Regions from separate parts of the Paenibacillus sp. EKM301P genome, predicted to be linked through region 2. Evidence: riboswitches for the same ligand, from Rfam matches in the RefSeq annotation. Region 2 holds a riboswitch; each other region holds the start of a gene.
The links. Region 2 has a riboswitch for cyclic di-AMP ahead of HFD99_RS16790 (3D domain-containing protein). Riboswitches for the same ligand answer to the same signal wherever they lie in the genome.
Positions count from the first base shown of each region.

Region 1: linked by a shared signal. The riboswitch ahead of HFD99_RS06660 (hypothetical protein) and the one ahead of HFD99_RS16790 (3D domain-containing protein) in region 2 are both predicted to bind cyclic di-AMP.
Region 3: linked by a shared signal. The riboswitch ahead of HFD99_RS21540 (3D domain-containing protein) and the one ahead of HFD99_RS16790 (3D domain-containing protein) in region 2 are both predicted to bind cyclic di-AMP.

Region 1 covers NZ_JAALFM010000002.1:264,060-274,249, reverse strand. Annotated here, with positions in the region: gene HFD99_RS06745 (Tex family protein) at 1-66, shown strand, start outside; gene cmpA (cortex morphogenetic protein CmpA) at 165-299, opposite strand; gene HFD99_RS06735 (SprT family protein) at 442-954, shown strand; tRNA gene HFD99_RS06730 (tRNA-Asn) at 999-1,074, shown strand; tRNA gene HFD99_RS06725 (tRNA-Ser) at 1,076-1,164, shown strand; gene HFD99_RS06720 (Cof-type HAD-IIB family hydrolase) at 1,333-2,208, opposite strand; gene HFD99_RS06715 (DeoR/GlpR family DNA-binding transcription regulator) at 2,281-3,042, opposite strand; tRNA gene HFD99_RS06710 (tRNA-Glu) at 3,289-3,360, shown strand; tRNA gene HFD99_RS06705 (tRNA-Lys) at 3,447-3,522, shown strand; tRNA gene HFD99_RS06700 (tRNA-Leu) at 3,538-3,620, shown strand; gene HFD99_RS06695 (MarR family winged helix-turn-helix transcriptional regulator) at 3,786-4,241, shown strand; gene HFD99_RS06690 (helix-turn-helix domain-containing protein) at 4,428-4,802, shown strand; gene HFD99_RS06685 (helix-turn-helix domain-containing protein) at 4,889-5,272, shown strand; gene HFD99_RS06680 (Rha family transcriptional regulator) at 5,389-5,610, opposite strand; gene HFD99_RS06675 (urease accessory protein UreF) at 5,901-6,638, opposite strand; tRNA gene HFD99_RS06670 (tRNA-Leu) at 6,901-6,983, shown strand; gene HFD99_RS06665 (glutathione peroxidase) at 7,133-7,618, opposite strand; cyclic di-AMP (ydaO/yuaA leader) riboswitch at 8,082-8,253, shown strand; gene HFD99_RS06660 (hypothetical protein) at 8,367-8,762, shown strand; gene kdpF (K(+)-transporting ATPase subunit F) at 8,946-9,023, shown strand; gene kdpA (potassium-transporting ATPase subunit KdpA) at 9,169-10,190, shown strand, end outside.
Region 2 covers NZ_JAALFM010000006.1:258,471-268,660, reverse strand. Annotated here, with positions in the region: gene glgA (glycogen synthase GlgA) at 1-1,340, shown strand, start outside; gene HFD99_RS16810 (hypothetical protein) at 1,418-2,488, opposite strand; gene HFD99_RS16805 (M20 family metallopeptidase) at 2,528-3,706, opposite strand; gene HFD99_RS16800 (ABC transporter substrate-binding protein/permease) at 3,855-5,318, shown strand; gene HFD99_RS16795 (amino acid ABC transporter ATP-binding protein) at 5,305-6,027, shown strand; cyclic di-AMP (ydaO/yuaA leader) riboswitch at 6,271-6,440, shown strand; gene HFD99_RS16790 (3D domain-containing protein) at 6,447-7,115, shown strand; gene HFD99_RS16785 (polysaccharide deacetylase family protein) at 7,315-8,121, opposite strand; gene HFD99_RS16780 (NADH:flavin oxidoreductase/NADH oxidase) at 8,425-9,447, shown strand; gene HFD99_RS16775 (PspA/IM30 family protein) at 9,534-10,190, shown strand, end outside.
Region 3 covers NZ_JAALFM010000013.1:5,544-15,733, forward strand. Annotated here, with positions in the region: gene HFD99_RS21495 (YaaR family protein) at 1-195, shown strand, start outside; gene holB (DNA polymerase III subunit delta') at 444-1,439, shown strand; gene HFD99_RS21505 (PSP1 domain-containing protein) at 1,578-2,378, shown strand; gene yabA (DNA replication initiation control protein YabA) at 2,406-2,780, shown strand; gene HFD99_RS21515 (tRNA1(Val) (adenine(37)-N6)-methyltransferase) at 2,869-3,627, shown strand; gene rsmI (16S rRNA (cytidine(1402)-2'-O)-methyltransferase) at 3,624-4,505, shown strand; gene HFD99_RS21525 (AbrB/MazE/SpoVT family DNA-binding domain-containing protein) at 4,630-4,884, opposite strand; gene HFD99_RS21530 (HD domain-containing protein) at 5,216-6,499, shown strand; gene HFD99_RS21535 (TatD family hydrolase) at 6,542-7,312, shown strand; cyclic di-AMP (ydaO/yuaA leader) riboswitch at 7,513-7,792, shown strand; gene HFD99_RS21540 (3D domain-containing protein) at 8,064-9,212, shown strand; gene rnmV (ribonuclease M5) at 9,359-9,904, shown strand; gene rsmA (16S rRNA (adenine(1518)-N(6)/adenine(1519)-N(6))-dimethyltransferase RsmA) at 9,912-10,190, shown strand, end outside.

The sequences.
Region 1 (10,190 bases), on a different contig from region 2:
GATTTGAAAAAAGGCAGGGTAGGTCTGACTATGAAACCTCCCGCAGATGCGCAGTCACAGGCATAGTGCTTTAAATAAAGCTGTATAACCTTTTGTGAGAGTAAAAAAAGCCGGAATCTCCGAATCATATTGGAGACTCCGGTTTTTCATTTCTGGAACTGCTTCTACCCGTTGTTGGCGTCAAATTCTATACCAGGTGCTTTATGATAAAAAAACCAACAATCGTTCAACAGTTTAATTTGGCGTCGGTCCTTTTTGTAAAAGGCCCGCATGAGCTGGTTGCTGAGCCATTGAGGCAAGCCGATCTCCTCCTCTGCGTTACATCTGTATGTTTAGCATATGGGGTGGATACCTAAAGTGTGCTTATGAACCAGGGTTAGACTTCGGCCGTCATTTTATAATATGCTTGTCAGTATGAAGCAAAGGAGGGAAACCGTAAGGATGGAGTCCAAGTCTCTGAGCAATTCAATGAACCCTTCCATGAGTAATAAAGAACTTCAAGAATGGGTAGAGCGCATCTCGCTGGAGAGCTTTGGCGTGCCGTTTCAACATCAAGCCACCTTTAATGCGCGCCTGTCTTCTACAGGCGGTCGATATTTTATGAAAAGTCATCATATTGAAATTAATCCACATCAACTCGCAGCTTATGGACGTTCTGAGGTGGAAAAAATTATAAAGCATGAGCTGTGCCATTATCATCTACATCTGCGCGGAATGGGCTACCAGCATCGTGATGCTGATTTCAAAGCATGGCTGGCTCGCGTAGGAGGAAGCAGGCATTGTCAGACCCTACCGGGAAGAGTGGGAAGAAAGCCTCAGCCTTATCGTTACAAGCTTGTGTGTGTTTCCTGTCAACAGGAGTATATGCGTAAGCGTAAAATGAATCCACAGCGATATCGCTGTGGGAAATGTGGAGGTAAACTTCGCTTGTTGGCACTTGACGAGGCCCCCTGATTCATGGTAAATTAACCATACTGTATGATAATCTACAGTAATATTCCCTGATAGCTCAGTTGGTAGAGCACTCGACTGTTAATCGAGTTGTCACAGGTTCGAGTCCTGTTCGGGGAGCCATGGAGAGATACCCAAGTGGCTATAAGGGGACCCTCTGCTAAGGGGTTAGACTGCGTAAGCGGTGCGAGGGTTCGAATCCCTCTCTCTCCGTTGGTATTTCAAACAGAAAAGGACGCTCGTATGCATGGTAACCATGCTTGCGAGCGTCTTTTTCGTCTAGATCTGCTTTTTAAGAATTGTTATATGTAAGACGGACATGTTGCGTACAGCATGAAACAGCGTTAGCCTGAGTTGTACGCAGTACGCAACTAATCCCTTCTATTTTACAGTGTCAGCCTCGACGGTGTTGAGGAGGTTCAACAGAGCATGAGCAACGCCATCTTCCACATTGGTCAGGGTAACTTCGGAGCAGACAGCCTTAATGTCGTCATTTGCATTGCCCATGGCAATACCTCTTCCGGCCATCGTCAGCATGGAAATATCGTTATAGCTGTCACCGATCGCTACGGCTTCCTGCATAGGGATGTTCAGATAATTCGCGAGATAAAGCAATGCATTACCTTTAGACGCATCCTTATGCTCGACTTCAAAGTTGCGATCTGAGGAGATGACCATGTTTAGACCTTGAAAATCTCGGTAACGTTTACGCCCCCGTTCCAATTTGGCGTGATCAAAGGAGAAACAGAGCACATTATATATCTCTACATCCAGTGGAATCTGCTCATATGAAGCGATGCGGGTATGCCCGGTCTGTTCATATTGTTTTTCAGCTGCATGTAATAAAGTATCCAGCGAAATATCTGGGTTGGCGCTCAGCAAGCGGTCCATTTCAACAGCAAGTAGCTGATGCCCCTTTTGTGGAGAATAAATAGCCCGGTCTGTCATGACCTCATAGTAGAAGTCGTTACCCTCGAGCCAGCTTAGCACTTCAAATGTTTCGCTCCGGCCCATAGGAGTAGAGGTTAGCTGGCGACGATGCACATCGTGCACAGTGGCGCCGTTTGCCCCGATGACGGGAGTAACCAGCTCTGCTTCCTCTAGCTTTGTCCAGGCATCATAAGCGGCTCTGCCAGTGGCAATCGTCACTTGAACACCTTGCTGCTGTGCCTTGCGGATTGCCTCTGCGTTGGCTTTGCTTATTTTTCCTTCCTCGTTCAATAGCGTTCCATCCATATCAATCGCAAACAGTTTCATTTCTCTCCAGCTCCTGTCTTCTGATATCTCTGTTATACATATTGCGCCTAGTTAGAGCGATTGGTTTCAAGTTTATGAGGGGACAACAACTTCGATATCATGGTGTTGCAAAATTTCCAGCATCGCCGGTTCTGGTAAGCGATCTGTGATCACGATATTAACCTCAGACAAATCAGCAAAACGATACGGGAAATTGATTCCGAATTTCGAATGGTCCGCAAGGATGATCACCTGATCTGCCTGTTTCATCATCTGATGCTTCAGCATACCGTCCTCTTCATGAATCAGGCTTAGTCCGTGAGCTGATATGCCTCCAATCCCGATAAAAGCTTTGTCTACAAAATAGTGAGACAAAGTGGCGATTACGGACGAGCCGTATACATATCGGTGTTCTTTTTGGAGGCGGCCCCCCAATAGATGAATGGAGACACCATCTTTTCCAGATAGTACGTCAGCCTGATTGATTGAATTGGTGATAACCGAACATTCCTGCACATTCAGTCTTTCTGCACACGCCTGTACGGTGGTAGAGGAATCCAATATAATACGATCCCTATCTCGTACCATACTGGCAGCCAATTGTCCGATCACTTGTTTCTCCTCAGATACAGTAAGCAGTCTTTCGTTATAATTTCCAATTGGATCGTGATGCAGTTTAGGGAGAAGGGCACCGCCGCGGGTACGAATAATTTTTTGGTGCTCCTCAAGTTTTACCAGGTCTCGGCGGGCCGTATCCCGTGAAACATTAAAAATTTCGCAAATATCATCCACCGAAATACGCTTGTGAAGCTGTAAGTAATCAACGATTTTTAACATTCGTTCTTCCTGATACATAGAAAGCTCCTCTGATATATAATCATTTCGGTATCTCGTAAGTGATTATAAGTAAATGTAAGTGATATTGCAATCATTTATCGTGATTATTCAGGGTTTAGATGATAATAAATAAGTTAATGTAAGTAAATATGCATTTTACAATTATATAAAATAGCTTTTTTGAAAATTTTAAAAATAAGTATTGCCATTTACTATTCTATTTGATATACTCTTTCTTGTCGCCAAGTTGGTGTACATTCATAAGGCCCGTTGGTCAAGGGGTTAAGACACCTCCCTTTCACGGAGGTAACAGGGGTTCGAATCCCCTACGGGTCATTGTTGTCTTTACAGACTACATGTTGCATGCTTAAGGGGAATTCCTGAGGTCTGATCTAATGGCGGACAGCTAGGATGAACAGCATGAGCCATTAGCTCAGTTGGTAGAGCACCTGACTTTTAATCAGGGTGTCGAAGGTTCGAGTCCTTCATGGCTCACCATTTATATTTTGTTATGCGGTCGTGGTGGAATGGCAGACACGCTATCTTGAGGGGGTAGTGAGCGTACGCTCGTGGAGGTTCGAGTCCTCTCGACCGCATCAATGGAATAAACGGAAAAGTCTCTCGCGTTAGAGGCTTTTTTTATTTGTGCATGGATGCAATTAAACAATGATTATGATGAAATAATGATTCCATAGTATAATATAACGCCATAATGTTATAGAATAATAAATATATAAACTTATGAAGTGACGGTGAAAAATATGGACACTCAACTGTTAGGAAATATATCAGAAAATATTTTGGGCTTGTTTCCGATTGTGAAGAAGAAATTTTTCACCTACGGTCCGCTTGATTTTCCGTTGCATTTGTCGCCTAATAACTTTCAGGTACTCTTGCTTCTGCGTGAAGTGCGTTCGTCTACGGTATCCGATTTGTCCAAACAACTAAATGTCTCTCGTCCAAACATGACTCCTCTTCTGGATAAGCTGGTGGAGCATGGGTTGGCTGACCGTCAATCGTGCGACTCGGATCGTAGAGTCGTGAACGTAGCCATTACAGAAGAAGGCGACGCTTTTTGTGAACAGGTGTTTCATACCTTCTCTAATAAAATTCAAGAGAGACTGGTGTATCTGCCGGAAGAAGATTTATTGCACTTAAGTGAAACGTTGAACGAATTGAAGCGGATTTTACTTAAAATCGACAACTCTGCTACGTGATTGGCGTAAGCGAACTGACTTAAAGACCGCCCTTTCTTCGGAAAACAGGCGGTTTTTGTTGCATATTGTGGTATAATGAAAACCAACATACATAATTCGGTAATTTTAGCACACGTGATCTTTGAAAAGGGAACAAGGGACATGATATCGTTATTTGGAGAGCCTGCTAGGGAGGAAGGAACTTCTATGCAATCTATTTACCAACGCATTGAGGAGCTCATTAAGGAACGAGGTATGACGAAAAAGGCGTTTTGCCAGCAGTTGGGCATTAGTACAGGGAACTTTGGAGATTGGAAAAGAGGAAAAACGACACCAGGCACGAATAAACTCATAGAAATCGCTTCTTTTTTTGACGCTAGTCTGGATTGGATTATGCTGGGTCGAGACGTGCAGAGTAAGGTGCTGAAGGAGTCGCAGGACCCTTATTTTTTTGGAGCTTCAGGGCAACTGAATTGCCAGGGGGGATCGCTAAGTGAGGCGGAAAGAGATTTTATACTTGAGTATATTGAATTTACCCGCTTTCGTAAAGAGAAAAACCAGCCCAATTCAACTACTGATTAATGTTTGCTGTGGGATTTGATAAGGACATTCTAATGTGACAATTGAAAATTAATTAGAAAAAGCTACAGTGTCGGAGGGGAAACGTTGTGGGAGATCAAACTATTTATCAGCGGATTGAAGCTTTAATTAAGGATCGAGGAATGACCAAGAAGGCATTTTGTGAAAAGCTTAAAATTAGCTCAGGGAATCTCGGTGATTGGAGAAGGGGAAAAACAACGCCAGGTACCGCCCATTTGATTCAGATTTCGGACTTTTTTAATGTATCGCTCGACTGGTTGATGAAAGGGATTAAGCCAGGGGAAGGCGTGCTTCAGGAGCAGAAGGCTGCTTATTTTTTTGGGGTGATGGGGCCACTGAATTGCCAGGCTGAAGATCTTGAGACAGAAGAACAGAACTTTATTTTAGAATACGTTGAATTTGCGAAGTACCGTAAGCAAAAAAGAGAGAAGGACAAAACAAAACTTGAATAATCTATGGCTAAACGCCTGGGTGATAACCCGTAAAACGAACTGAGGGTTCGGTTTACGGGTTTATTTGGTTTCCTGATAATATGGCGACGCATTGGTTGCTGAAATGCTTGTTCGGTTTAGTGTGGTGTCGCCTCCTTATAATCGTTATCGTCGATATTCAGAATTGCAGCAACTTGTTTTCTGTACCTTTGTGCTTTGCGGGTGCCGTGAATCAGATTGGACAAGCGTGAAGGCGGAATATTATGTGTCTCGCAAAATGTTTTCTGATCCAGCCGAAGCTCGACAAGCCTTTGTTTGATGGCCCACCCGAAGGAGGTGACAGGCATTTTGTTGTTCAAGAGAAATCGCCCCTTACGGATTCTTACGGAATAATTGGTGTGATATAATAATCATCAGTAAACATGTTAGAATTAACCATCTAAAACTATGATACACTTTTATACGTGTTTATACAATCTTAAATACGGTATTTCGTTAAAATAATTACTTAATTAAGTGCAAAAAGTGAAAATAATCCGACTATGGTCTGTTATTGGTGTGAATTTGGGATACATGAATAAAAATACTCTGCCGCTTGAGAAAAGGGCAGAGTATTTTTATTGTGACTGCTAGATTGGTAAACGACGCATCAGAGGGATGCTGGAAGGTGTTTAAATAGGACGGAGGAGGAAAAGGGTCTGGATGCATTCAATTGGCTGCTATGGCTCATATAGGGTGGCTGAGTGATATAGGAGCTGGTCCGATGGCTGTGGAAAAGATGGCGCTGATATGAGCTTGGCGTAGGTTTGTTAATCTTCTTCCAGGTGGTAAGCAACTCGCTGGTCATATGATCGATAAGAGGATTTTTTTCCTCATAAGGAGGATTGAGCAGTCTAAAGGCATCTTCGATACAGAAGGATACCGCTGTGGCAAAATAGCCGTGAATGGTCTGTTCTATATCGCTTCCGAGGAGGGAGTTAATCCAAGTGTGGACAGTAGCGAGTGTGCCAATTGCATTGTATTGAGTGAGTGTGTCTTCCAGTTGGTCAAATGCGAGCCAAGGATAAAGAGCCTTGGTGAGCTTGAGCAGTCGCTGGCCAGAAAGTCGCGACTCTTTTACATGCTGCGAGGAAGGATGTTGGGTGTGCAACATTTTATCAATAAGGGCGATCCGCCAACCGTCATTCTGCTGGATGGCTGCATACAGACTTTTAATGGCCATGCCGTCAAGGGTTGTGATTTGAGGATACCAATCGTCTCGCATGTAATGTTTCAGATCCTGAAGACTGTTCAGGTGTCCGGCGCGGAAACGCTCCTCCAATCCGTAGAAACGGGTGAAACCACCAATAGGTAAGGAAGGGTCCAACAATAATGCGTAGTTTAGCAACCGGTTACCTTTATGCAGGACGGTTCGCCTCCTTGAAGTGAATATTTGTGTGATGTTATTTGACTTGAATATTGATTTGTAATAAGAAATCGAACATTTATGTAATGTATTTTTACACTTAAAGCTCTATTGTGTCAAATTAAATAATTTTATTGCTTATATATGTTATATAAAGTTACATTAAAAATAATTATAATATTCTTGTTTACAAATTGTTGCTGAGAGAGTATAATAAATCTGTTGCCTCAATACATTATGACATGCGGTCGTGGTGGAATGGCAGACACGCTATCTTGAGGGGGTAGTGGGCGTACGCCCGTGGAGGTTCGAGTCCTCTCGACCGCATTATATGCAGTACCCAGTTGAAAAAGCATCCTGACACGTTTTACGTGAAGGGATGCTTTTTTTGTTAAATACTTTTCGTCATATCCTCCCGTCACAGAAGCGGTCGTATGGACAACGGACCGCTCGTTAACTGTAATGCATAAAGATTGTCAGTTTTTCTGCAAAAGCTTCTTAATATCTCCTACAAGCTTGTCTGGAGTGGTTTGCGGCGCATAACGCTTAAATACGTTACCTTCTCGTGTAATTAAGAATTTAGTAAAATTCCATTTGATCGCTTTGGAGCCTAATACGCCTGGAGCAGTGTGGGTCAGGTAGCGAAATAGAGGATGTGCCTGATCACCGTTAACATCTGTCTTGGCGAACATGGGAAAAGTCACTCCGTAATTGAGTTGGCAAAACTCGGAGATCTCCTCGCTGGAACCCGGCTCTTGTTTGGCGAACTGGTTGCTGGGAAATCCCAAAATTTCGAGCCCCTGTTCATGATACTGGTCATATAGCTCTTGTAGCGCCTTGTACTGGGGGGTTAACCCACATTTGCTGGCAGTATTCACGATAAGAAGAACTTTCCCTTCGTATGTGGATAACGGAATTTGTGCCCCTTGTAGGGTCTGTGCATCATATTTATATACGCTCATGATATCCCTCCTAATTCAATATTCTACAATTAAATTGTGAACCATTCAACAAGGGGTTGCAAGTCCAGAAGAGTCTACAGACATTGTGCATTGTAAAATCGTCTTTTGTTCAAAACGGTAAATCGCACTTCAAATGGAGCAAATTGAGGTGTTTCTTCTTATAAAAGAGGGTTCATTCGATAATTATCTAGTACATATAGCGCATTTTCTTTCTTTTTTATAAATAAAGGGCAACCGTACCATACCCTACGCCAATATTGACATGCCTTTCATTTTCAAAAAGAGGTGAAATACAGAGTTTTAGAGAGATACGAGAAGCATAGGTTGGTTGTAAGCGTTATCCTTAATCTTCTATGCTCTAAAGGGTGATTTATAGCCTTGCCGTTGAGCTTTACAGTCTTCCTTGCACGGGTGTATGATTCAAGACGTAATTTCAAATTAACAACAATGAAGCAACAACGAATTGTCTAAAGCGCTGAATTTTGCAGTTGCAAAAGCGGGGGAACCAACGAGTATATACGGCTTTGCAAGCCGTGTGTCTCATGGGGTGAATTTTCCGGCCAAGTGCCGTAAATAGGGCGACTCTCACGTCCGAATCCGACAGCTAACCTCGTAAGCGTACAGGGAGAGGCAACAAACCGCCGTGTGCAGCCATGGTTTATTTTATCATGGAATGTATGAAGCCGGAGGAAGCCTTTTTCCTTCGGCTTCTTTTTGTTGTCTTTTTATACCGGGAGAGGAGCTACTGATGGAAGGTCGGTTAATTATTGTCACTGCACCGAATGAAGCGGGCAGAAGTTTTGTGAAATTGCTTATGTTCAAAAAATTGGCGTTTGCAGTTCTCACAAATAGCACCCAGGAGGAACGACAGCTCAAAAAAATGGGTGTGGAGCACATTGTGCGCATCAATACGATGCAAGCGGGAAAATGGAATTTTCCTAAAAAAGAAATTGGTAGTGTGTATTTGTTTGAAAACAGCTTGAATCTAACTTGCCGTTTCCTGCAAATATGTCGGCCACTAACATCAGAATTGATCTATGTTATTACGCACGGCTGTAATCCACAAGGAATTTATCGGGGATTGGGAGCGGACCATGTGATCTACACATTGAACGGAGAGGTGGGTTTCCTGCTGAACGGATAAGCACTTATAACATAGCTGGTTTATGATTTTATGATGGAATCAAAAGGGCAATCTGAAAAGCGATACGGAGGGTATGAACATGATGGATTTATACATGCTGCTCGTAATGGCTGTGAGTTATGGAGTGATACTGCTGTTTGTACGCTGGTGTGATGCGCAGACCTCAAAAGGAGGGCGAAGAGGATGATCGTTGTGCTAGGACTTACGGCTATTGTGTTCGTGTATTTAATCTACGCACTCCTGAATCCTGAAAAATTCTAGTCAACTATAGGATCGAGCAGGCGGGAACAGCAGATCAAGAATGCAGCATCAGAGATGCAGATTTTCGCAAACGTGTGCACTCAATGGATGGTCTGAATCAGGTCTGTTGTTCCAAATGCAGGAGCATTTTAAGGAGGAATAGAGGATGGAGCTACTGCAAATTGGGATTGTGATCATCATATTGTTGCTCTTGGTAAAGCCGATGGGCACCTATATGTATCACGTATTCTCGAATGAACCGAATCGGACGGATCGGATTTTTGGTGGAACGGAAAAGCTGATTTATAAGGCTGTAGGCTTGAAGAAACAGGACAGCATGCATTGGACCACGTACGCTATGAGTTTCATTGCAACCAATGTGGTGCTTGTGGGGATCAGCTACCTGCTATTGCGCTTGCAGGCTATACTTCCGGGCAATCCGGTTGGGAACAGTAATATGGAAGCATCATTGGCATTTAATACAGTAATCAGCTTTATGACCAATACGAATCTCCAACATTACAGCGGAGAAAGCGGGCTTACGTATCTGACGCAGATGGCGTTCGTCACGATGATGATGTTTACTTCGGCTGCTTCGGGGTTTTCGGTTGCTGCGGCTTTTATGAGGGGATTGACGCGGCGCGGTGAAGGGCTGGGTAATTTTTTTCAAGATTTTATTAAAGCCAACATACGGATTTTCCTGCCGCTTGCCTTTGTACTTACGCTGGTGCTGGTGGGATTAAAAGTACCACAGACGCTACAACCCACGGCGGATATTACGACTTTAAGTGGTACACAGCAGCAGATTGCTATGGGACCCATTGCCTCATTGGAATCCATCAAGCATTTGGGCACGAACGGGGGCGGTTTTGCGGGAGCTAATTCTGCACATCCTTTTGAAAATCCAAATCCTTGGACGAACGTACTGGAAATTTTGGCAATGTGGGTAATGCCGGCTTCGCTGCCGTATACATTTGGATTGTTTGCCCGTAATCGCAAGCAGGGCTGGATTATTTTCAGCTCGATGATGGTCTTGTTCCTTATTTTTCTATCCATAACGTATGTGTCGGAGAAAACAGGTAATCCGTTAATCCAGGCACTGGGTATGGATGCATCTCAGGGAAGCATGGAAGGGAAAGAAGTTCGTTTCGGTATTGGCCAATCGGCATTATTCACTGCGGTCACAAC
Region 2 (10,190 bases):
GAATCATCTTACCTAAATATGCGGGCATTCCCGATACCTATAAGAAGTCTCTGCGTCCGGTAACGGTCAAGCATGTAGCTGTAGGCTGGCGTGATCAGTATTGTGGAGTAGAGGAGCTGACGTTGGACGGGATCAGGGTTTATTTTATAGATAATGAATATTACTTCGGTCGTGACGGTATTTACGGTTACATGGATGATGGCGAACGCTTCTCCTTCTTTAACCGGGCGATTTTGGAAGTGCTGCCTGAACTGAATTTTCGGCCGGATATTGTGCATTGTCATGACTGGCATACGGCAATGGTTCCGCTGCTTCTGAATGCCGATTATCGACATCTGCCCTTTTACAACGATATTCGCACGGTGTTTACGATACATAATCTGTTGTATCAGGGTGATTTTCCATATGAGGTCTTAACGGAGCTGCTTAACTTGGATGGAAGCTATTTTACTTCCGAAGGTGTGGAATATTATGGCAGACTGAATTTTATGAAAGGTGGGCTTACTTACTCCGATCATGTCACGACCGTGAGTCCAACCTATGCAGAGGAGATTCAAACTGAATTTTACGGATACGGACTGGAGGGTTTACTTCGTAAATTAGGAGAGCAGGGACGCTTAACGGGGATTGTGAATGGAATCGATACCCAAAGCTACAATCCTGCCACAGACAACCGTATTTATACAAAGTACCGCACAAGTCTGGCAAAGAAAAAGGAAAATAAAATTGCCTTGCAAAAGGAGCTAGGTCTGCCGGTGCGTCCGGACGTACCTATGATAGCAATGGTAACTAGACTTGTGGATATGAAGGGACTAGATCTGGTTACGAGAGTGCTTGACGAAATCTTGTATTATGACGCTATTCAGTTTGTCGTGCTGGGAACAGGGGACCCGGCTTTTGAGCACTGGTTCCGGGAAGCAGCGGGACGGTATCCTCTGAAAATGTCGGCGCAGCTTACTTTTAGCGAGCCACTGTCACGAAAAATATATGCGGCAAGTGACATGTATCTTATGCCATCGAGGTTTGAGCCTTGTGGGATTAGTCAACTGCTGGCGCTTCGTTATGGAAGTATCCCTATAGTGCGAGAAACTGGAGGGCTGAACGATACTGTACAGGCTTACAATGAATCCACAGGTGAAGGTAACGGTTTTAGTTTCACGAACTATAATGCACATGACATGCTGCACACCATTCGTCGTGCTGTTGATTACTATCGCCAACCTGAGCATTGGAACAAGCTTACACAGACGGCCTTTGCAGGAGAGTACAGTTGGGATGTATCGGCCGAGGCTTATATGGATATTTACCGTTCGCTAGCAAAGATTGATGGAACAGAGTAGGATACCATATTTGTGCTAATAAAAAAGGGAATCCCTTTAGCCAGTGTCTGGCTGAGGAATTCCCTTTTTTGCTGCGGTCAGTCGCCCCCGCCACCACAACTGCTTCCACACGAAGATCCGCTGTTACAAGAGGAATGACTCCCAGAATCGCCTGAATCGTGGTGAGAAGAGCCTCCACCATGAGAACTGTCATGGGAGGAATGATGGTGCGAGTGGTGTGTATCCCAGTTTGAGCAGCCGCTTGCAGAGCTACAGCCGGATGAGCTGGCTAGGGCGGCACTGCTTGTAGAGTCTGGGTGCATGTGTATGGCAAATTCATCAGGCCGATACCATGAATACCACACAACAGCCAGTAGCAAATAGTCAACCTGCAAATAGTTGATCTTGGGGAGCTGCTTGCCCTCAGGATCATTTACAGCTTTATTTACCCGCTCACGGAGGTGTTGGACTATCTTATGAACCGCTTGTTGTGTCTGCTTTGAAATGCCTATATTTTCACTTATATTCCATCGGTCACCTACTGGCTGCGCTGAAGCTGTCAGGTTGTAATAGTGTGAAAGCTCATCATTCGGTAATGGATGTTTAAAAAAAGTTCCCCACAAACTGGCGCTATAGCGATTCCAGCCAAAGCATTCCACATACAACCAGTCAAACCACGCCCGCTCCTCTGGCATCGGCTGAGAGCCGCCCGAATGGGGAGCATGGTGAAGCATACGACCAAAAAAAGCTTCCGAGAACTGCTGGTATTCGCGCGTAAACATTAACATTTCGTGCCATAGTTCATCCACATCACTACTGAACATAGGCACTCGATTCATAATCGCGCATAGCATGAAGTATCGTTTTAGCTCATGCCAGCGCCAGTCATATTCTTGTTCCGTCAGATTAGGGTGGGCTTCCATGACACGTTGCTTTACGTTGTGAGCATAGGAGGCTGGAATGGATCGCTCCAGCAGCTCCTTCAGCTCCGTAATTTCTGGATGACGCTCTTGCGTGAGTGACGAAGGAAACGGGGAACTAAGGAAAAATGCATTCCGGCGGCGCGTGCTTCTGTTTCCACGATTCCTGCGTATTGCTCGGAATATAAACCAAAAAATGATGAGGTCAACCACAATAAACAACGTCCAAAAGCTACTCATACTATTCATAAAGGCACTCCTTTCTCCAAGAAGACGGCATTTCCGATTTTAGCTTTTGCTATTCAGTAGAGCGAATTCTTCTTTAATCTGTGCCAGCAGATCAGAACTTGTGATTACATCGCAAGCTGTCCATGCCAAGGTCCTCGCGGCCAAGAGCATTCCTTCCATTGCGCGGTCCTGCATCGCCAAATCGCGGAATTCTGGTGTATGCAAGGCATGCTTCTCGTCAATAACTTGAATGTACGGATGGATCGCAGGGCAATGAAGTGATACATTTCCGATATCCATAGAGCCATGATCTTCGCCTTCCGTAATATCTTCTTGCGCAATACCAGCCTGCACCAAATTTGCAGTAAAGATGTCGGAGAGTACACCGTTAGTCACCATTTCATCATAAGAAGTCTCATAATTGGAGGTTTCCAAGCGACACCCGGCTTGTAAAGCAGCTCCTTCAGCAATTTGAATAACACGACGGGTAAGCGGGTTCAATTCTTGGCGTGTCGCGGCTCTCACGTAAAATTGAGCTGAGGCGTAATCAGGAATAATATTGGCAGCCTGCCCACCCTGATTAATGATGCCATGGATACGTACTGTACTTTTCACCTGTTGCCGAAATGCGTTGATCCCATTAAACGTTTGAATCACTGCGTCCAAAGCATTAATCCCTTCGTGCGGACTGGCCGCAGCGTGAGCGGATTGACCAAAAAATTCGAACTGTACAGCATCAATCGCCAGCGATTTTCCTGATTTTTCGTAGCGATCGAAGGGATGTGTCATCATGACTATGTCGCAATCATCAAACAATCCAGCCGCCGCCATCGGAACTTTTGCACCGCGTGTTTCTTCGGCAGGTGTGCCGTAAACACGTACTTCTCCACCAGTCTCGTCGATGATCGATTTGAGACCGACGGCAGCGCCTGTACTCATCATGCATATCAAATGGTGTCCACAGGCGTGCCCTAAACCTTTCAGGGCGTCATATTCTGCCAGAAAAGCAACAACTGGTCCAGGCTTGACTGCTTTGTAAGTAGCAATAAAGGCCGTTTCTATACCCAATATGGGTGCCTGAACTTCAAAACCGTGAAAGGCAAGTTCTTCTTTTAGACGGGCAGAGGCCAGGAATTCCTCGTTTCCAAGTTCAGGGTTTGCGCCTATATACAACGAAATGTCCTTAAATCGCTCGGCATGCTGTTCAATGGTGTGTTGAATGGTCTGTTTAAAATTCATGCTGAAAACTCCTTTATATATGCTGTAATGTAGGTACTGCGATAGATATACTAAAATTGTACTATAACATTCATTGCATAATCATGCATATTCATTTATAATGACACAATCTTATTTATTATAAAGAATTTAAGGAGAGAAAAAAAGATTGAAAAAGGCATATCGTTTTACCGCCCTGGTTTTGACGGCGGTTATCTTGCTGTTGGCTGGTCTTCCTATGCTCACTGCATACGGATCGGAAGGAAAGCCACAGAAAAAACTTGTAGTGGGTATGAGTGCTGACTTCCCGCCGTATGAGTTTCACAAAGTTATTAACGGTCAGGATACCATTGTCGGGTTTGATGTTGAAATTGCCAAGGAAATCGCCAAGGATCTGGATGCAGAGATGGTCCCAGAGGACATGAGTTTTGACTCTTTGCTGCCTGCTCTGCAAAGTGGTCGCGTAGACTTGGTGCTGTCTGGTATGACACCGACAGATGAACGCAGAAAGAGCATTGATTTTTCGGATGTATACTATCGTTCCAAGCAAGTCATTATGGTTCGTCCAGAGGACAAAGACAAATATTCAACGATGGCTGCTCTAAAAGGAGAGAAGCTCGGTGCGCAGAAGGGGAGTATCCAGGAAGAAATTGCGCAAAAAGTGCCTAATGCTTCTGTAACCTCATTGGATAAAATATCCGATCTGGTACTCCAGCTTCGGACCAAGCGTATCAACGCGGTTGTAATCGAAGATACCGTTGCTAAAGGATACACGCTAGACGGTACCGTAACACTTGCCAAAGCAGTACCTGAAGATGAAGGAGCAGAAACTGCTGTAGGCATCCGTAAAGGAAATGCGGAATTGCTTGCTTCAGTAAATAAAACGTTGGCTCGCCTGAAAGCGGACGGTTCGATTGAGAAATTTTCTACAGAAGCGAGTGCACTGTCTGCTGACAGACAGGTTTCTTCGAATAGCATTGTAGATATATTTTTGAAATATCGCAGTTTCTACGCTACGGGTATCGGCTACACTCTATTGCTGTCTGCGCTCGGAGTACTGTTCGGATTCATTATTGGCCTGATCATATCCTTGCTGCGGATGAGTGGTATTCGTATTATCGAGTGGCTAGGTACCGCATATGTAGAGATACTGCGCGGCACACCTATGCTGGTGCAGCTTATGATCATTCATTACGGAGTTGCTTTGACGTTAGGTGTTAATTTTACGCCACTCCAGTCCGGTATAATTACGTTGTCTCTGAATAGTTCGGCATATTTGGCTGAAATTTTCCGTGCTGGTATTCAGGCCGTAGACCGTGGACAGATGGAAGCTGCCCGCTCGCTCGGGATGGGACGAGGCAAAGCGATGCGTCACGTTATTTTACCGCAAGCATTTAAATCTATATTGCCTGCTATTGGTAATGAGTTCATTACGATCATTAAAGAATCTTCTATTATTTCGACCATTGGGATGGTGGACATTATGTATCAAGCCCAGGTCATTAAGAATATTACCTACGAAGGCTTAAGTCCATTCGTAATCGCAGCCGCTATTTATTTTGTAATGACATTCAGCTTATCTAAGCTGTTGGGTTTATGGGAAAGGAAGTTGAGAGCCAGTGATCACCGTTAAACAACTGCGTAAATCATTCGGTAAGAATGAAATTTTAAAAGGCATTGATATAGATATCGCCAAAGGTGAAGTAGTCGTCATTATCGGCCCGAGTGGTTCGGGGAAAAGTACGTTTTTGCGTTGTATGAATCTGTTGGAACAGCCAACAGAAGGGGAAATCTTGTTTGAGGGTGAGCCGATTACGGCCCGTGGTCATAATATTAATGCGACTCGGGAGAAGATGGGGATGGTTTTCCAGCATTTTAATCTGTTTCCACATAAAACAATACTGCAGAATCTGACGCTTGCACCAACGCAGGTGAAGAAGCAATCGGGGAAAGAAGCGGAGAAAATTGCGTTGGAGCTCCTGCGGACCGTGGGTCTTGAGGATAAAAAGAATACCTACCCGAACCAGTTATCTGGCGGTCAAAAGCAACGTATAGCGATAGCACGCGCTCTGGCCATGCAGCCGCACGTAATGCTGTTCGATGAACCTACCTCTGCCCTGGACCCTGAAATGGTTGGAGAGGTTCTGGATGTGATGAAGAAACTCGCTGAAGGCGGCATGACGATGGTGATCGTGACGCATGAAATGGGCTTTGCTCGTGAGGTAGGAGACCGAATCATCTTTATGGACAACGGTCAAATTATAGAGCAAGGTACGCCGGAGCAAGTTTTCGGAACTCCAAGCCATGATCGTACCCGTGATTTTCTGGCTAAAGTGCTGTAAGAAAATGCTTTTATGAATTATTGACAAAGCCCTCTCGTGATGATATTTCACGGAGGGCTTTTCTCTTTTTGTCACCATATCTCCATATTTTCGTAACAAAAAACCGATTTTTGATGACAAAATTGTAATGGATATAGTATGATGTTCAAGGTTCCCAACATTTTCATGCAGATAAGGTTACAAAATTGTGATATTATGCAGTAAGCCAAAACTTACCGGGGCAGCAGCAAAGATAACAATTACTCAGGTGCTGGGCTCAAACCATGGGAAGTGCGGGGGACGTAACAACGGCAATTATTCCAATGCGTCATATAGATGTTGTGGAATATGCCTAGGGGTGAATTGCACAAGCATAGGGCTTCTCCTGAGTCCGAATCCGACAGCTAACTTCGCAGGCATAACAGAGGAGGTACATATCTTTGAAACACTTAAAACATATTGGAAAAACCATGAAATTTGCGGTGCTTGCCGCAGCGATTGCAGGATTGGCACAGACAGCTGGAGTAGCAAATGCTGCTTCGCTTCATACTGCCAAAGAAGGCGATACTTTCTTTTTGCTTGCTCAACGTTATGGGGTATCGGTAGATGACTTGACGAAGGCTAACCCGGATATTGCGTCCAACAACATATATGCAGGTCTACAAATTAAAGTGCCAGACGAAAAAAGTGTGAAGGCGGCTTCGGATTCGAAACCACAGCTTCTTACGGAGAAAGCACCAGCGAATGAGAGGCCAACAATTGAAGCATGGGGCAAAACATTCAATTACAGTAAAGTTGTTGATGTTAAAGCAACAGCATATTCAGCCGCAGCTGATGAAAATGGCAAATGGGGTGCAGTCGATTACTACGGTAATCCGCTTAAACTGGGTACAATTGCAGTAGACCCGAAAGTCATTCCTATGGGGACAAAGGTGCTAGTTACAGGCTATTCCCATCCCGGCTTGCCAGACCATTCTTTTGTAGCCGTTGCCCGTGATCAGGGCAGCGCTATTACCGGAAAGCGGATTGATATCTTTATCCCTGGCAACAAATCATTCGTGAACGACTTCGGCTTCCAAAATGTGAAACTGTACGTTATTGATAAATAGCATTGTGCATATATTTGATTTCATTAAACATAATATATATTATGTAAACTTAATATTATAGCACACAACATATAACTGGGACGACTTCTTATCAGTACGGTCGTTTATCGCTAAAAAAGGCTGTCTTACAAGCAGAAGCACTCTGCTCGTCAAGGCAGCCTTTTTACGTTGTTGGTATATACGAGGCTTAGACATACTGTTATTTTCGTTCCGATGTGTGAAGTAGCCGGGGGACTGTGACAAACTTGTAGCCCTTAGCTTTTAAAGAGTGGATTAGACCCGGCAAAGCTTGGACAGTACCTTGCAAGTTGGAACTTTGACCTCCACCTGCATGCATTAAAATAATGGAGCCAGGTCTGGTAGCCGGGATCACGTTACGCTGAATCTGTGTTTTGCTTAATCCCTTCCAGTCTAGAGAGTCCACATTCCAATTGACGATCATGTACCCATGACGACGCGCCCACTGAATTTGAGGCTCCGTGATTTCACCATAGGGTGGTCGTATCAATCTGGGCCGAAAACCTGCGCTGGCTTCTAAAATGCGTTCTGTTTTTGTAATCTGGTGGCGAAAGCGTTCTGGTGTGGCCTTCCTGAAATCCGGATGAGTATAGGAATGGTTTCCTATAGCATGACCCTCGCGGATGATGCGGCGTATGATCCCCGGATGCTTTTCCGCACGATGGCCGACGATAAAAAACGTAGCTTTAATACCGTTTGCGTGTAATACGTCCAAAACCTGCGGCGTATACCTTGAATCGGGCACATCATCAAAGGTTAAGGCAATTTGGCGGGTGTGCGGGCCGCACATTTTAAAAATGTCCGCATGCTTTTTTCGTAGCATCGCTAATGTTGGAGTAGCTCGATCTTTACTTTGATATACCGAAGTAGCGACAGCAGCTTCCTTGGGATGGGGCGTTCCGATGTTGGGAGGCGTGTCAGCGTGAACGGGAAAACTTGAAAATGCTAGTAACAGTGCTAAACATGGCAACACTCCCCTGTACCGCATTTGTATTCCCCCTTTCCGTGCAGTGGTACCTAGTGGTGCTCTCAGCTATTATGTACCTGTCCTATTAAAATTATGCTGGTGATTGAGTGAAGTCCTACACGACTGAAGAGAAGCACATCATGAAGCGGATATCCGTGAAGATGACGAAGTAAACGCGCATATTCTCTTAAACATGAACGAAAACTGGAGCATTTTCGTAAGTTTTAGCCTTACAAAGGATTCGGTATACCGTGACAGCTGGTGTATAATGGGGATGCTATTCATAATGCTACAGACTTGGAATTGAGGGAAGGATGGATAAAAGTGACCGACTTGTTTACTCCTTATCAATTAAAGGGGCTTTCTTTAAGAAATCGGATTGTCATGCCCCCAATGTGCCAATACAGCGTGGAGGCCAAGGACGGCAAACCGACGGATTGGCATTATGTCCATTATGTGAGTCGCGCGGTAGGAGGGACTGGACTCATAATTGTGGAAATGACAGCGGTTCATCCGGATGGGCGCATTACGGATCGTGATTTGGGCATTTGGAGTGATGAACATATTCCTGCATATCGTAAAATGGTAGAGGAAGTCCACAAGTATGGTGCCAAAATTGCCATTCAATTAGGCCATGCCGGACGCAAGGCTGAAGATGCTGAGCCACCTGTAGGCCCGTCCTCGATCCCCTTTAGTGAACGATTTAAAGAGCCGCACGCTTTGACGCGAGCAGAAGTCAAGGAACTGGTTCAAGCCTACAAAGAGGGGGCGCGCCGGGCGGTAGAAGCTGGTTTTGACACGGTAGAGATTCATGGCGCTCACGGCTATCTAATCCATCAATTCCATTCTCCTTTAACCAATACCCGAGAAGATGAGTATGGGCAGGATTTATCACTGTTTGGTGTTGAGGTGATACGTGCTGTTAAAGAGGTACTTCCTGCTGATATGCCTGTGCTAATGCGGATATCTGCCAAAGAATATGTCCAAGACGGATATGATGTTGAATACATAGCAGCCATAGGGGAACGATATCGTGATGCGGGTGTAGACATTTTCCATATTTCTTCTGGTGGTGAGGGTCCGATTGGTTCCAGCGGAGGTCCGTCTGCGCGTGCTGGTTATCAGGTGGATTTGGCTCATACCATCCGTGAGAAACTGAATGTGCCTGTCATTGCTGTCGGCTTATTGGATGATTATGAGGATGCCCGCCGAGTCGTTCAGCACAATGAAGCTGATCTGGTAGCCATAGGGCGTGCCATGCTGCGTGATCCCTATTGGGCGCTGCATGCATCACGGGCGCTAAAAGTACAGGCGGATATTCCAGAGCCTTATCTACGCGGTTTTTAGATATTTCTGAAACCTCTTTGCAAAGCTTGCGTAAACATGTGTACAGAGCTTAAAATTTAAGCATTCAATTCTAGGAGGAACTTCACATGTCTATTTTCAAACGATTAAGAGATCTTACGATGTCTAACATTAACGCCATTATCGACAAGGCAGAAGATCCAGTTAAAATGACGGATCAATACATTCGTGATATGCAAGAGGATCTGGAAGACGCAGAGAAAGCGGTAGCCGCTCAAATTGCTATTGAAAAGAGATTTAAACAGCAATACGAAGAACAGGCAGCTTTGGTGAAAAAACGCGAAGAACAGGCTCATACGGCTGCAAAAGCACAAAATGTGGATCTTGCTCGTCGTGCGCTGGAAGAAAAGAAATCTGCCGAACAAAAAATGAACGAGTTCCAAGCTGGTTATGAGCAAAACAAAGCTGCAGCTGACAACCTGCGTGGTAAGCTGGATGAAATGCGCAGACAGCTGACTGAAATGAAAAACAAGCGCGAGACACTGGTTGCCCGTTATAATGCAGCTAAAGCGCAAACCGAAATTAACAAAGCGATGAATGGTTTTAGCTCGGATACGGCAACTGCTGGATTAAAGCGTATGGAGGAAAAAATGCTGCAAGCAGAAGCACGTGCTGAAGCGAGCAACGAAATGGCTTCCAAGGAAAAATCGCTGGATGAAGAGTTCAAAGAGCTGGATAAGAAAAGTGCTGTGGACGACGAACTTGCTGCTTTGCTGAAACAATAC
Region 3 (10,190 bases), on a different contig from region 2:
CGGCGAGGCGTGTCTATGAAGGACACAAAAGGATGGGATCGTCGGGGACGCAGCAAGCGTTATAAGCTGATTGATGAAGTGGATGAGCTATTGCTCAAAATGGCAGATGAGCTGCTCGATACCGAGCAAGGGAAGATTGAGCTTTTGCAAGGAGTCGGTGAGATTAGAGGCTTGCTGATTAATCTCTCATTTTAATGCAGTCTTATGTTATAAATGAATATAGACGGGCTGTTGCCACGAAGAAATAATCTGCTTGCTGATCATGCTGGCAGATTATTTTTGACTATGTACATGTGGGCAAACGTAATATGCAAATAGCGGCACAGCTATACTGAAGGACCATGATTTGAGGGTGAGAGCATCACAACATCAACAAACTCGCCCGGGAAAACAATGATTTGCTGATGATTCATCGTTGTTTTCAGTGGAGAAAGTGAGGAAATATGTCTTTCCAACATATATTGGGGCAGGATGTAGCCAAAAAAATGCTGCAAAGTGCATTGCGGAATCATACAGTCAGCCATGCTTATGTTTTTAGCGGACCGCAGGGAAGCGGACAGCTGAACATGGCACAGACCTTTGCCAAGGCTTTATTCTGTGAAAAACAGACGGATGATGCATGTAGCGAGTGCTTGTCATGCCGCAAGGTAGAGCACGGGAATCACCCGGACTTGCACATTGTGGAGCCTGATGGAGCAACGGTTAAAATCGATCAGATTCGCGGGCTTCAACGAATATTTTCATACAAATCTGAAAGCTCCAACCCGAAGGTATATATCATTCGACAGGCGGATACCATGACAGTGCAAGCTGCTAACAGCTTGCTTAAGTTTTTGGAGGAGCCTCAGATTCCCGTGGTCGGTATACTCATTTCAGAGAATGGACAGGCGTTGTTGCCTACGATTCAATCGCGGACACAGCAGGTGCCTTTCCACGCTTTACAGCCGGAAATGATGATGCAGGTGTTAATTGGGGAAGGCTATACGGCAGGACTTGTCCGGTCAGTGGTTCATATGGCTTCAGGACTGGAATCATGTAGAGAAATTCTCCAGCAGAATTGGTTTGCAGAAATTAGAAACGTAGTGTTACAATTAGTGAAGGAGTCCATGAGCCGGGGGAGTTCGTCGATTATTCTGGCTCAACAGAAGATTTTTAAAACTGGACTTTCTGAACACCTGGATATTCTGTTTCATCTGTTTCATTTGTGGTTTAAAGATATGCTTCATTTCCGTTACGGAAGGCACGAAAGCATTGTTTTCATAGATCATTTGGAGTCCGTCTCCAAATTGGCAATCACCCGCAGCACGGAACAATGGGTCTCTTATATGGATTTGGCCGCGAATTGCAGGAAGAAGCTCCGTTTTCACGTCAACGGACAATTATGCGTGGAGCAGCTTCTGATTGGGTTGTCCGATACAAGCGGTTCTATCACCGGCTAACAGGAAGGCGCGCTTGTTCCACTCTGCACAATCCGCGACGCCAGGTTCCCGGTTTGTGCGACAGTGAGACTTCAATTGCGGCCATTCTTACAATGTCGGCTACAAATGAGGTTTAGTGGCATACAAGGGGGTTAATTTTTGTATAGTGTAGTGGGTGTCCGTTTCAAGAAGGCGGGCAAGACTTATTATTTTGATCCGCTGGACCTTCCAGTGGAGAAAGAAAACTGCGTCATAGTAGAGACCGCTCGCGGTATTGAATATGGCAAGGTTGTGGTGGGCAAAAAAGAAGTAAATGATTCCGATGTTGTCCTACCCTTAAAAAAAGTCATTCGTATTGCCGGAGATGATGACGCTCTTGTTGTAGAAGAGAATAAATTGGCGGCCAAGGATGCATTCGGTACGTGTTTAAATAAAATTAAAGACCATAACCTTAAAATGAAGCTGGTAGATGTGGAATTTACATTTGACCGCAATAAGATCATTTTTTATTTTACGGCTGAGGGTCGGGTTGATTTTCGAGAGCTTGTAAAGGATTTGGCCAGCATTTTTCGTACACGAATTGAGCTGCGGCAGATCGGAGTACGGGATGAGGCTAAAATGCTTGGTGGAATCGGACCTTGCGGACGTATTCTGTGTTGTTCCTCATGGCTGGGGGATTTTGACCCGGTATCTATTAAGATGGCGAAGGATCAGAGCTTATCGCTGAATCCGACGAAAATTTCCGGGTTGTGCGGAAGATTGATGTGCTGTCTCAAATTTGAACATGATAACTACGAGAGCATGCGAGAGGAGCTGCCTCAGGTAGGTAAGATGGTTATCACCTCTCTGGGAGAAGGAAAAGTGGTAGGTGTCAATGCAGGCCATCGTACGGTACATGTTCAACTGTTTGAGATCAGTAAGGTCAAGGAACTTCCAATGGACGATGTAGTCGTCAAGTAAACCATTAGGTTGCTTCGGGGTGGAAACTTGGATAAATTAAATGTTTTTGCGCGTATTCACGAAATGGAAACCCAAATGGGACAGTTGCATAGCGATCTGGGTGAATTGAAACTGGCAGTAAAAGAGCTGCTGGAGGAAAATCAACGACTAACGATTGAAAACGAACAGGTGCGCAAGATGCTCAAACGTGAAACCTCTGGAGAAGAAAAGACGGCAAGCAAGCCGAAGCTTCCTCCTCCGATCGTCGTTAAGAATGAAGAGGAGACGGGTGAGGTCGTGGGCGAAGGCTACGACAATCTGGCAAGGCTGTATCATGAAGGATTTCATATATGCAACGTGTATTACGGACATTTGCGAACAGAAGGCGATTGCCTCTTCTGTCTGTCATTTTTGAATAAATAAAAACAAGCCGTAGGAGCAAGATGCCTACGGCTTTTTTGTAAGGAAGTATGAGTAAAAAGCGATTTAGGTTATAGGATAGGAGAGCATTATGTACGAAAATGAAAAGAAGTCTGAACGAATTGATGATCTGCTTTCACACAATCTGCGTATTATTCAGAGTGATGAAGTGTTCAGCTTTTCGATGGATGCGGTCTTGCTGGCACGGTTTGCTGGTATTCCGCTTCAGCGTGGGAAGATTCTCGATTTGTGTACGGGCAATGGGGTTGTTCCCATACTGTTGACGACACGTACCAAAGCATCTATTGAAGGAATTGAGATTCAACCACGCCTGGCAGATATGGCTAGACGGTCTGTCAGTTTGAATGGATTAGAATCTGCAATTGAGATTCGGGAAGGAGACTTGCGTGAGCTGGTTCAAATCACGGGACATGGCGTGTATGATGCGATTACCGTGAATCCTCCCTATATGCCGCTAAATGGTAGCGATATCAAGCTGAATCCTCACCAGGCCATTGCTCGTCATGAAGTGAACTGTACACTGGAAGAAGTCATCCAGGCATGTTCTCGGCTTGTCCGAAATGGGGGGAAAGTATCGATGGTTCATCGCCCACAGCGACTGGGTGAGATTATATCCTTGATGCGCAGTTATAGCCTAGAACCCAAGCGGATACGTTTTGTTCACCCACGGATTCATATGGAAGCAAATATGGTACTTGTTGAAGCAATGCGTGACGGCAAACCGGAAGTTCGTCTATTACCCCCACTCATTGTATATCAGGAAGATGGGAACTATACTCAGGAAATAAGGGAAATCTATGGAGAAGTAAGCAAGGGGGATTCAGTGTGACAGCAGCTGTACAAAAAAGCTTTAGTAACCGTGAAGAGGAACGGGGAAAGTTATATCTCGTTGCTACCCCGATTGGCAATCTGGACGATATGACCTTTAGGGCAATTAACACCCTAAAGTCATGCAATATTATCGCTGCTGAGGATACGAGGCAAACACGCAAATTGCTCACACATTTCGACATCACGCCGGAAATGCTCTTCAGTTATCATGAACATAATAAAGCTGCCAGTGGGCCTGAGCTGATACGTTATATAATAGAAGGAAAAAATTTGGCACTGGTTAGCGATGCAGGTCTACCGGCCATTTCTGATCCTGGTTCGGATCTGGTCAAGCTGGCACTTGAAGCAGAAATCAGTGTTATTCCTATCCCAGGGGCAAATGCTGCACTATCCGCTTTAATTGCCTCAGGACTGGATACAGAGAGGTTTACCTTCGCTGGATTTCCACCAAGGGAGAAAAAGGATCTAGAGAAGTTGTTACAATCATTTCAGGTATCCCATGGCACGATTCTTTTTTATGAGTCGCCCCACCGTATTGTAAAGACATTGACAGTAATAAAGGAAACATTAGGATCACGCAACGTAGTACTTGCCCGTGAACTGACCAAGCTGCATGAGGAATGGGTGCGTGGAACGGTGGAGCAATGTCTTGCAAAACTAGAGGAGAATCCACCGATTGGTGAATATTGTCTGGTCGTTGAGGGGAAAAACGAAGAGGAAGAGGAACAGGAGCGTCAGGCATGGTGGCAGGACTTATCTTTGGAGTCTCACGTCGCGCATTACGAGTCAGAGGGGCTTACGCGCAAGGATGCTATGAAGCGTACAGCTACAGACCGTTCAATTTCCAAGAGGGATGTATACAACGCACTCTTATGAGTACGTGTGTAAACAAAAAAGGGCCTTCCAACGGTTGGGTTCAAACCGTGGAAGGCAACAAGGAGTATATATGAAAAAGGTTAGAATTAACAATCTCTGATAAGTCTATTATATACTAAAATTCTCAGTTTGTCACAGGTGTTGGGATTTCGGAAATGCAATCTTGGCAAACAATTTTCCCTTTGAAGTAAATTACGTTCTCAGCATTGCCGCAGAAGATACAAGCAGGCTCGTATTTTTTAAGCATGATGCGCTCACCATCAACGTAAATTTCCAAAGCGTCTTTCTCTCCGATTCCCAGGGTACGGCGCAATTCGATTGGAATAACAACACGTCCGAGCTCGTCAACTTTTCTTACAATACCAGTGGATTTCATCATAATAAATCAGGCTCCTCTCGCCGTTTAAAATAATATAAGTGTCATCATTCGACAAAATTTTCTCTTTTCTGATATTTACTATACCAACGATTCCCAAAACAGTCAACCTTAAAAAAGTAGTAACAGCCTAATTATGCAAAAGTATTTAGAACAAAGAGCTTTATTCATGTGAATTACCTTATTTTACGGATGATTTGTCTTGTGTGTCGATTTGGAAATGTCGAAAAGTGATAATTCGACATATTACGACAAACAATGTCGAATAAGGGAGGGCGTTTAGGATTTTATTGTATTTTAATCCATTATTCCGAATATTAAAGGAGCTGATATCTTGCACCAGCCACTCAGTGAAGAAAAAGTTTTTAAGGACCCGGTACATAATTACATCCATGTTCAGGATACTGCGATATGGCGATTGATCAATACGCCGGAGTTCCAACGTTTACGACGCATTCGGCAGTTAGGCACATCTTATCTGACGTTTCATGGAGCGGAGCATAGCCGGTTTTCACATTCACTGGGCGTATACGAGATTACGAGACGCATCATTTCCCAATTTGAACGTGGAGACTTTCCCGACTGGCCAAAGGAAGAAAGACTGGTTGCTCTGTGTGCTGCTTTGTTGCACGATGTGGGGCACGGTCCATTTTCTCATTCCATTGAAGAAGCCTTTCATATGAACCATGAGGATTGGACATGCCGCATTGTACTGGGCGACACGAAGATTAACGCTGTGCTACGGCAAGTGGATGAGATGCTGCCCCACAAAGTCGCGGCGGTTATAGCCAAAACGTATGATAAGCCGATTGTTGTCAACCTGGTAACAAGTCCGCTCGATGCTGACCGTATGGATTATTTGTTGCGGGATGCTCATTCGACAGGTGTTAACTACGGAACGATTGATTTGGATCGTATTTTACGTTTGTTGCGTCCTCATAATGGGAGAATTGTCGTAAAAGAGTCGGGTATGCATGCTGTAGAGGATTATCTAATGTCACGCTATCAGATGTACTGGCAAATTTATTTCCATCCTGTAACACGCAGCTCGGAAATCCTGTTACGTAAAATTTTTAAGAGAGCAAAGGAACTGTTCAAAAACGGATATGAGTTTGGTTTTCTGCTTGATCCGCTGCCCGATCTGTTAAAAGGAGAACTAACAGTGGAGCAGTATTTGATGCTGGATGAGTCTTTGATTCAGACGGTATTTGGCCAATGGAAACGAGAAAAGGATGAAATTTTAAGTGATTTGAGTAGCCGTTTTATGGATCGTAGATTGTATAAATATGTAGAGATTGAAAATATGGATACAGATACCGTTGACCATATTCGAGAGGCTTTGAAAGAGGCTGGATTGCATCCTGAATATGATCTTGAAATTGATTTTCCAACAGATCTTCCTTATGATGTGTTTCGGCAGGGCGGCTCAACGGACAACCAGATTTTACTGCTTGGACGTCAGGGCGAGGTGCGGGAAATATCCGAAGTTTCGGAAATTGTGCGCTCAATAAGTGGCATTCACCGAGGAAAATATCACATGTATTTTCCCCAAAATAAATTGAATGGGGTAAAAGACAGGCTTCCTGCCGAAATAAGGAATTATTTTGTCAAACAATAGACAAATATATAGAAATGTAAGTAAAAAAAGGAGATGAAAACCTTGGATTTATTCGACACTCATACTCACCTGGATGCGCCACAATTTGACGAAGACCGTGAAGAAGTTATAGCACGTGCTGTCGAATCAGGAGTAACACGGATGATCAATATCGGATTTAATCGTGAAACCATTCCATCCACCATGAAGCTGGCTGAGACGTATGATTATATTTATGCGGCCGTTGGATGGCATCCGCAGGATGCTATTACAATGCAGGAGGGGGATTTAGAATGGATTGCATCGTTATGCAGTCATAAAAAGGTTGTAGCGATCGGAGAGATCGGTCTGGATTACTATTGGGATACATCACCAAAGGATGTACAGCAGCGGGTGCTTCGAAACCAAATTGGTCTGGCACGTGAGCTCAACATGCCAATTGTTATCCATAACCGGGATGCGCATGAAGATATTGTGAGAATCTTACGTGAGGAAAAGGCGAGCGAGATTGGCGGAGTCATGCACTCCTTTTCTGGGAGCTGGGAGACCGCTAAAATGGTGCTTGATATGGGCTTTCACCTTTCCTTTGGCGGGCCCATAACGTTCAAAAATGCCAAGCAGCCAAAAGAGGTACTGGCCCAGGTTCCGCTGGATCGTCTGCTGATTGAAACGGACGCGCCATACTTGACGCCTCATCCGTTTCGCGGGAAGCGAAATGAGTCGGCCCATGTGAGATTGGTGGCAGAGGCAGCTGCCCAAATTAAGGGAATTACAGTGGAGGAATTGGTATCCATTACGACCCAAAATGCTTTGGAACGATTTGACATTCAGTGAAAAAGCGAAGAAATCAATTAAAATAAAGAGATAGACGGAGCTAATTATGATTTTGTTGCAGGAAACTCAAGAATATTACAATTTTTTAACCGAATATTTTAAAAAATGTACTTGAAACCTGCTTTACAACATGCATGGAAACAGGATATCATCTTTTCAGTGAATTGTTGTTGAGTGTAAACATCAACAAATCATTTCATGAACCAGTCTCGCTGAGTCCCTTTTGCAGGGAACGGGGGAACCGATATGGCTTACAGTACGTCCGGCGTATGTGCAAGAGAGAATGTCTCTTCAGCAGCCGGCTCAACCGAAATTCATTTCCCGAATGGGATGAACAGGTAGAGAAGCCGTATTTCGATTTCTTTCTGGGTCTTCGGGGTGAATGTGAAGGCGACCGCCATGAGCGGTTGACCTAAGCTAGGGCGACTCTCTACGTCCGAACCCGACAGCTAACCCCGTAAGCGTAACAAGAGAGAAGCCATCTCGTGCATGAGTTTTCCCGCATATTCACACATGTTGGAAGCCACGAAAGAGCTCTCTAGTCTCTTTCTTTGGCTTTTTTTGTTGTGAATAAAAGAAAATCTGTCATCATACTGTGGTTAAACAGGGGAGGACAGCATGCCGCGAAGACGGGTACATGGTGCAGGACAGTCGCAGTACGGGCTTGTCTTGTAGAAAATCTGTTATAGTCACGTCAACGATCAACTATGTCTTACTCCAGACGGCGGGCTATGTAAGGAGGACGGAGGAAATGGGCATTTTCCGAAAAGAGGAGACCCATGAGTCACGCTCATCCAGCATGTCTTACGTATTACGTTGGAAGCAAGAGAATGTGCGCCAGGCTGCTTTGGTTGCTATTTTTCTAATCGCACTAACGATTATGATTTCAATTCTGATGTACACGCAATCTAAAAAACAAGTCTTTTTTGTCATCGATGGTAAGGCATCTGCGGTAGAAACCCGGGAATCCAAGCTCCAAGATTTGCTCAATGAGCATTCTATTTCACTTCAGCCGCATGATACAATTTCCATGCCGCTAAATGGGGCAGTACAGGATGGGGATCGCGTAGTCATTAAACGTGCCAATCAGGTTAAAGTATCCTCAGGCAATAAGACGAAAAAGCTGTACACAACAGAAAATACAGTAGAGGGTGCCATTCGCACTTCGGGCTATAAATTATCATCAACGGATAAAGTTTACCCTGCGTTGGATGCCTCTGTTTCAGCTAACATGGACATAAAAATCGTCCGTGTGAAGAAACAGCAGGTCGAACAGAAAAAACAAGTGCCTTATCAGGTCATCAAAACGGCAGATCCAAGTCTCTATAAAGGCGATAATCGAGTCATTCAAAGTGGCAAATCGGGTGTGGTAGTCCAGCATGTTCAAAAGGTATACCATGATGGAAAATTGGTATCCAAACAGCTGGTCAACAAGGAAGTCGCACAGAATCGTGTGGATAAGGTAATTGCGGTAGGAACGAAGAAAAAACCGGTCGTTCTAGCTGCTTCCATCGGCCCTAAAGATGCGGTTAAGGCTACAAAGGTAAGTTCGGGCAGTGCTGTCCGTAAAGCAGGTATTAATTTTAATTATAGAAAAGTTTTACAAAACGTCTCCATGACGGCGTATTCCGCACAAGAGCCAGGTATCGGTACACGTACCGCCTCCGGCACACGTGTCACGGAAGGACGCACCATCGCTGTCGATCCGAATGTAATTCCAATCGGGTGGTGGGTGTATATTGAAGGGGTGGGCTTCCGCCGTGCGGAGGATACCGGTGGCGCGATTAAAGGCCACAAAATCGATGTGTATTATGAGAGTTTGAGCCGGGCCAACCAATTTGGTCGTAAGCACGGTAAAACCGTATATGTTATCGGACCTGTAAAGCCGGAAATCAACTAAAACAGGTTGTGTATGTTGAGGACAATGCGATAGTATTAACAACATAGTTATGCCATGCTAAGAAGAGGATACCCTCTTCTTATTTTGTTTTCAAAAGCAGGGAAAGATAAATATATGTTGCTGTGTAGCAGTGGAGGGAAACGAAGATGATCAAGGAAGTGATCGTGGTGGAAGGCAGGGATGATACGGTAGCCATTCGCCGTGCTGTCGAAGCAGATACGATAGAAACTGGCGGTTCAGCCATTAATAAAATGACGCTGCGGAAAATTGCATTGGCGCAGGAACGGCGGGGGGTCATTATTTTAACTGATCCCGATCATGCAGGGGAGCGTATCCGTAAAATCATCGCCTCCAAGGTACCCGGCTGCAAGCAGGCTTTTATACCTGAGGCAGAGGCGACGCGCAAAGGGGATATTGGCGTAGAGAATGCCTCCCCGGAAGCCATCAGACACGCTCTCGCGCGGGTACATACGACAGTGGAAGGTGCCGAACCGCTGATTGAATGGGCGGACCTGATTGATGCTGGACTTATCACCCATCCCAATGCTGCTGCACGCCGTATGGCCTTGGGGAATGTACTGGGTATTGGCTATTGTAACGGAAAGCAGCTACATAAGCGGCTCTCTGTATTTCAGATCAGCCGTGAGGAATTTGCCAGTGCGCTGGCACAAATCGAAAGTGAAGGATTGTGATATCCGTATGACAGGGATTCAAGATATAGCAACACCGCGGCGTACGAAGGAAATTATTCAAAAGCACGGTTTTTCGTTCAAAAAGAGCTTGGGACAAAACTTTCTGATTGATCAAAATATTCTGAGCAAGATCGTAAATGCTGCCGGTTTGGATGATACAAAGGGTGCGCTTGAGATCGGTCCGGGGATTGGAGCTTTGACTGAAAAATTGGCGCAATCGGCTAAGGCAGTTACCGCTGTCGAGATTGATCAGCGGCTGCTGCCCATTCTTGAAGAAGTGCTGGCC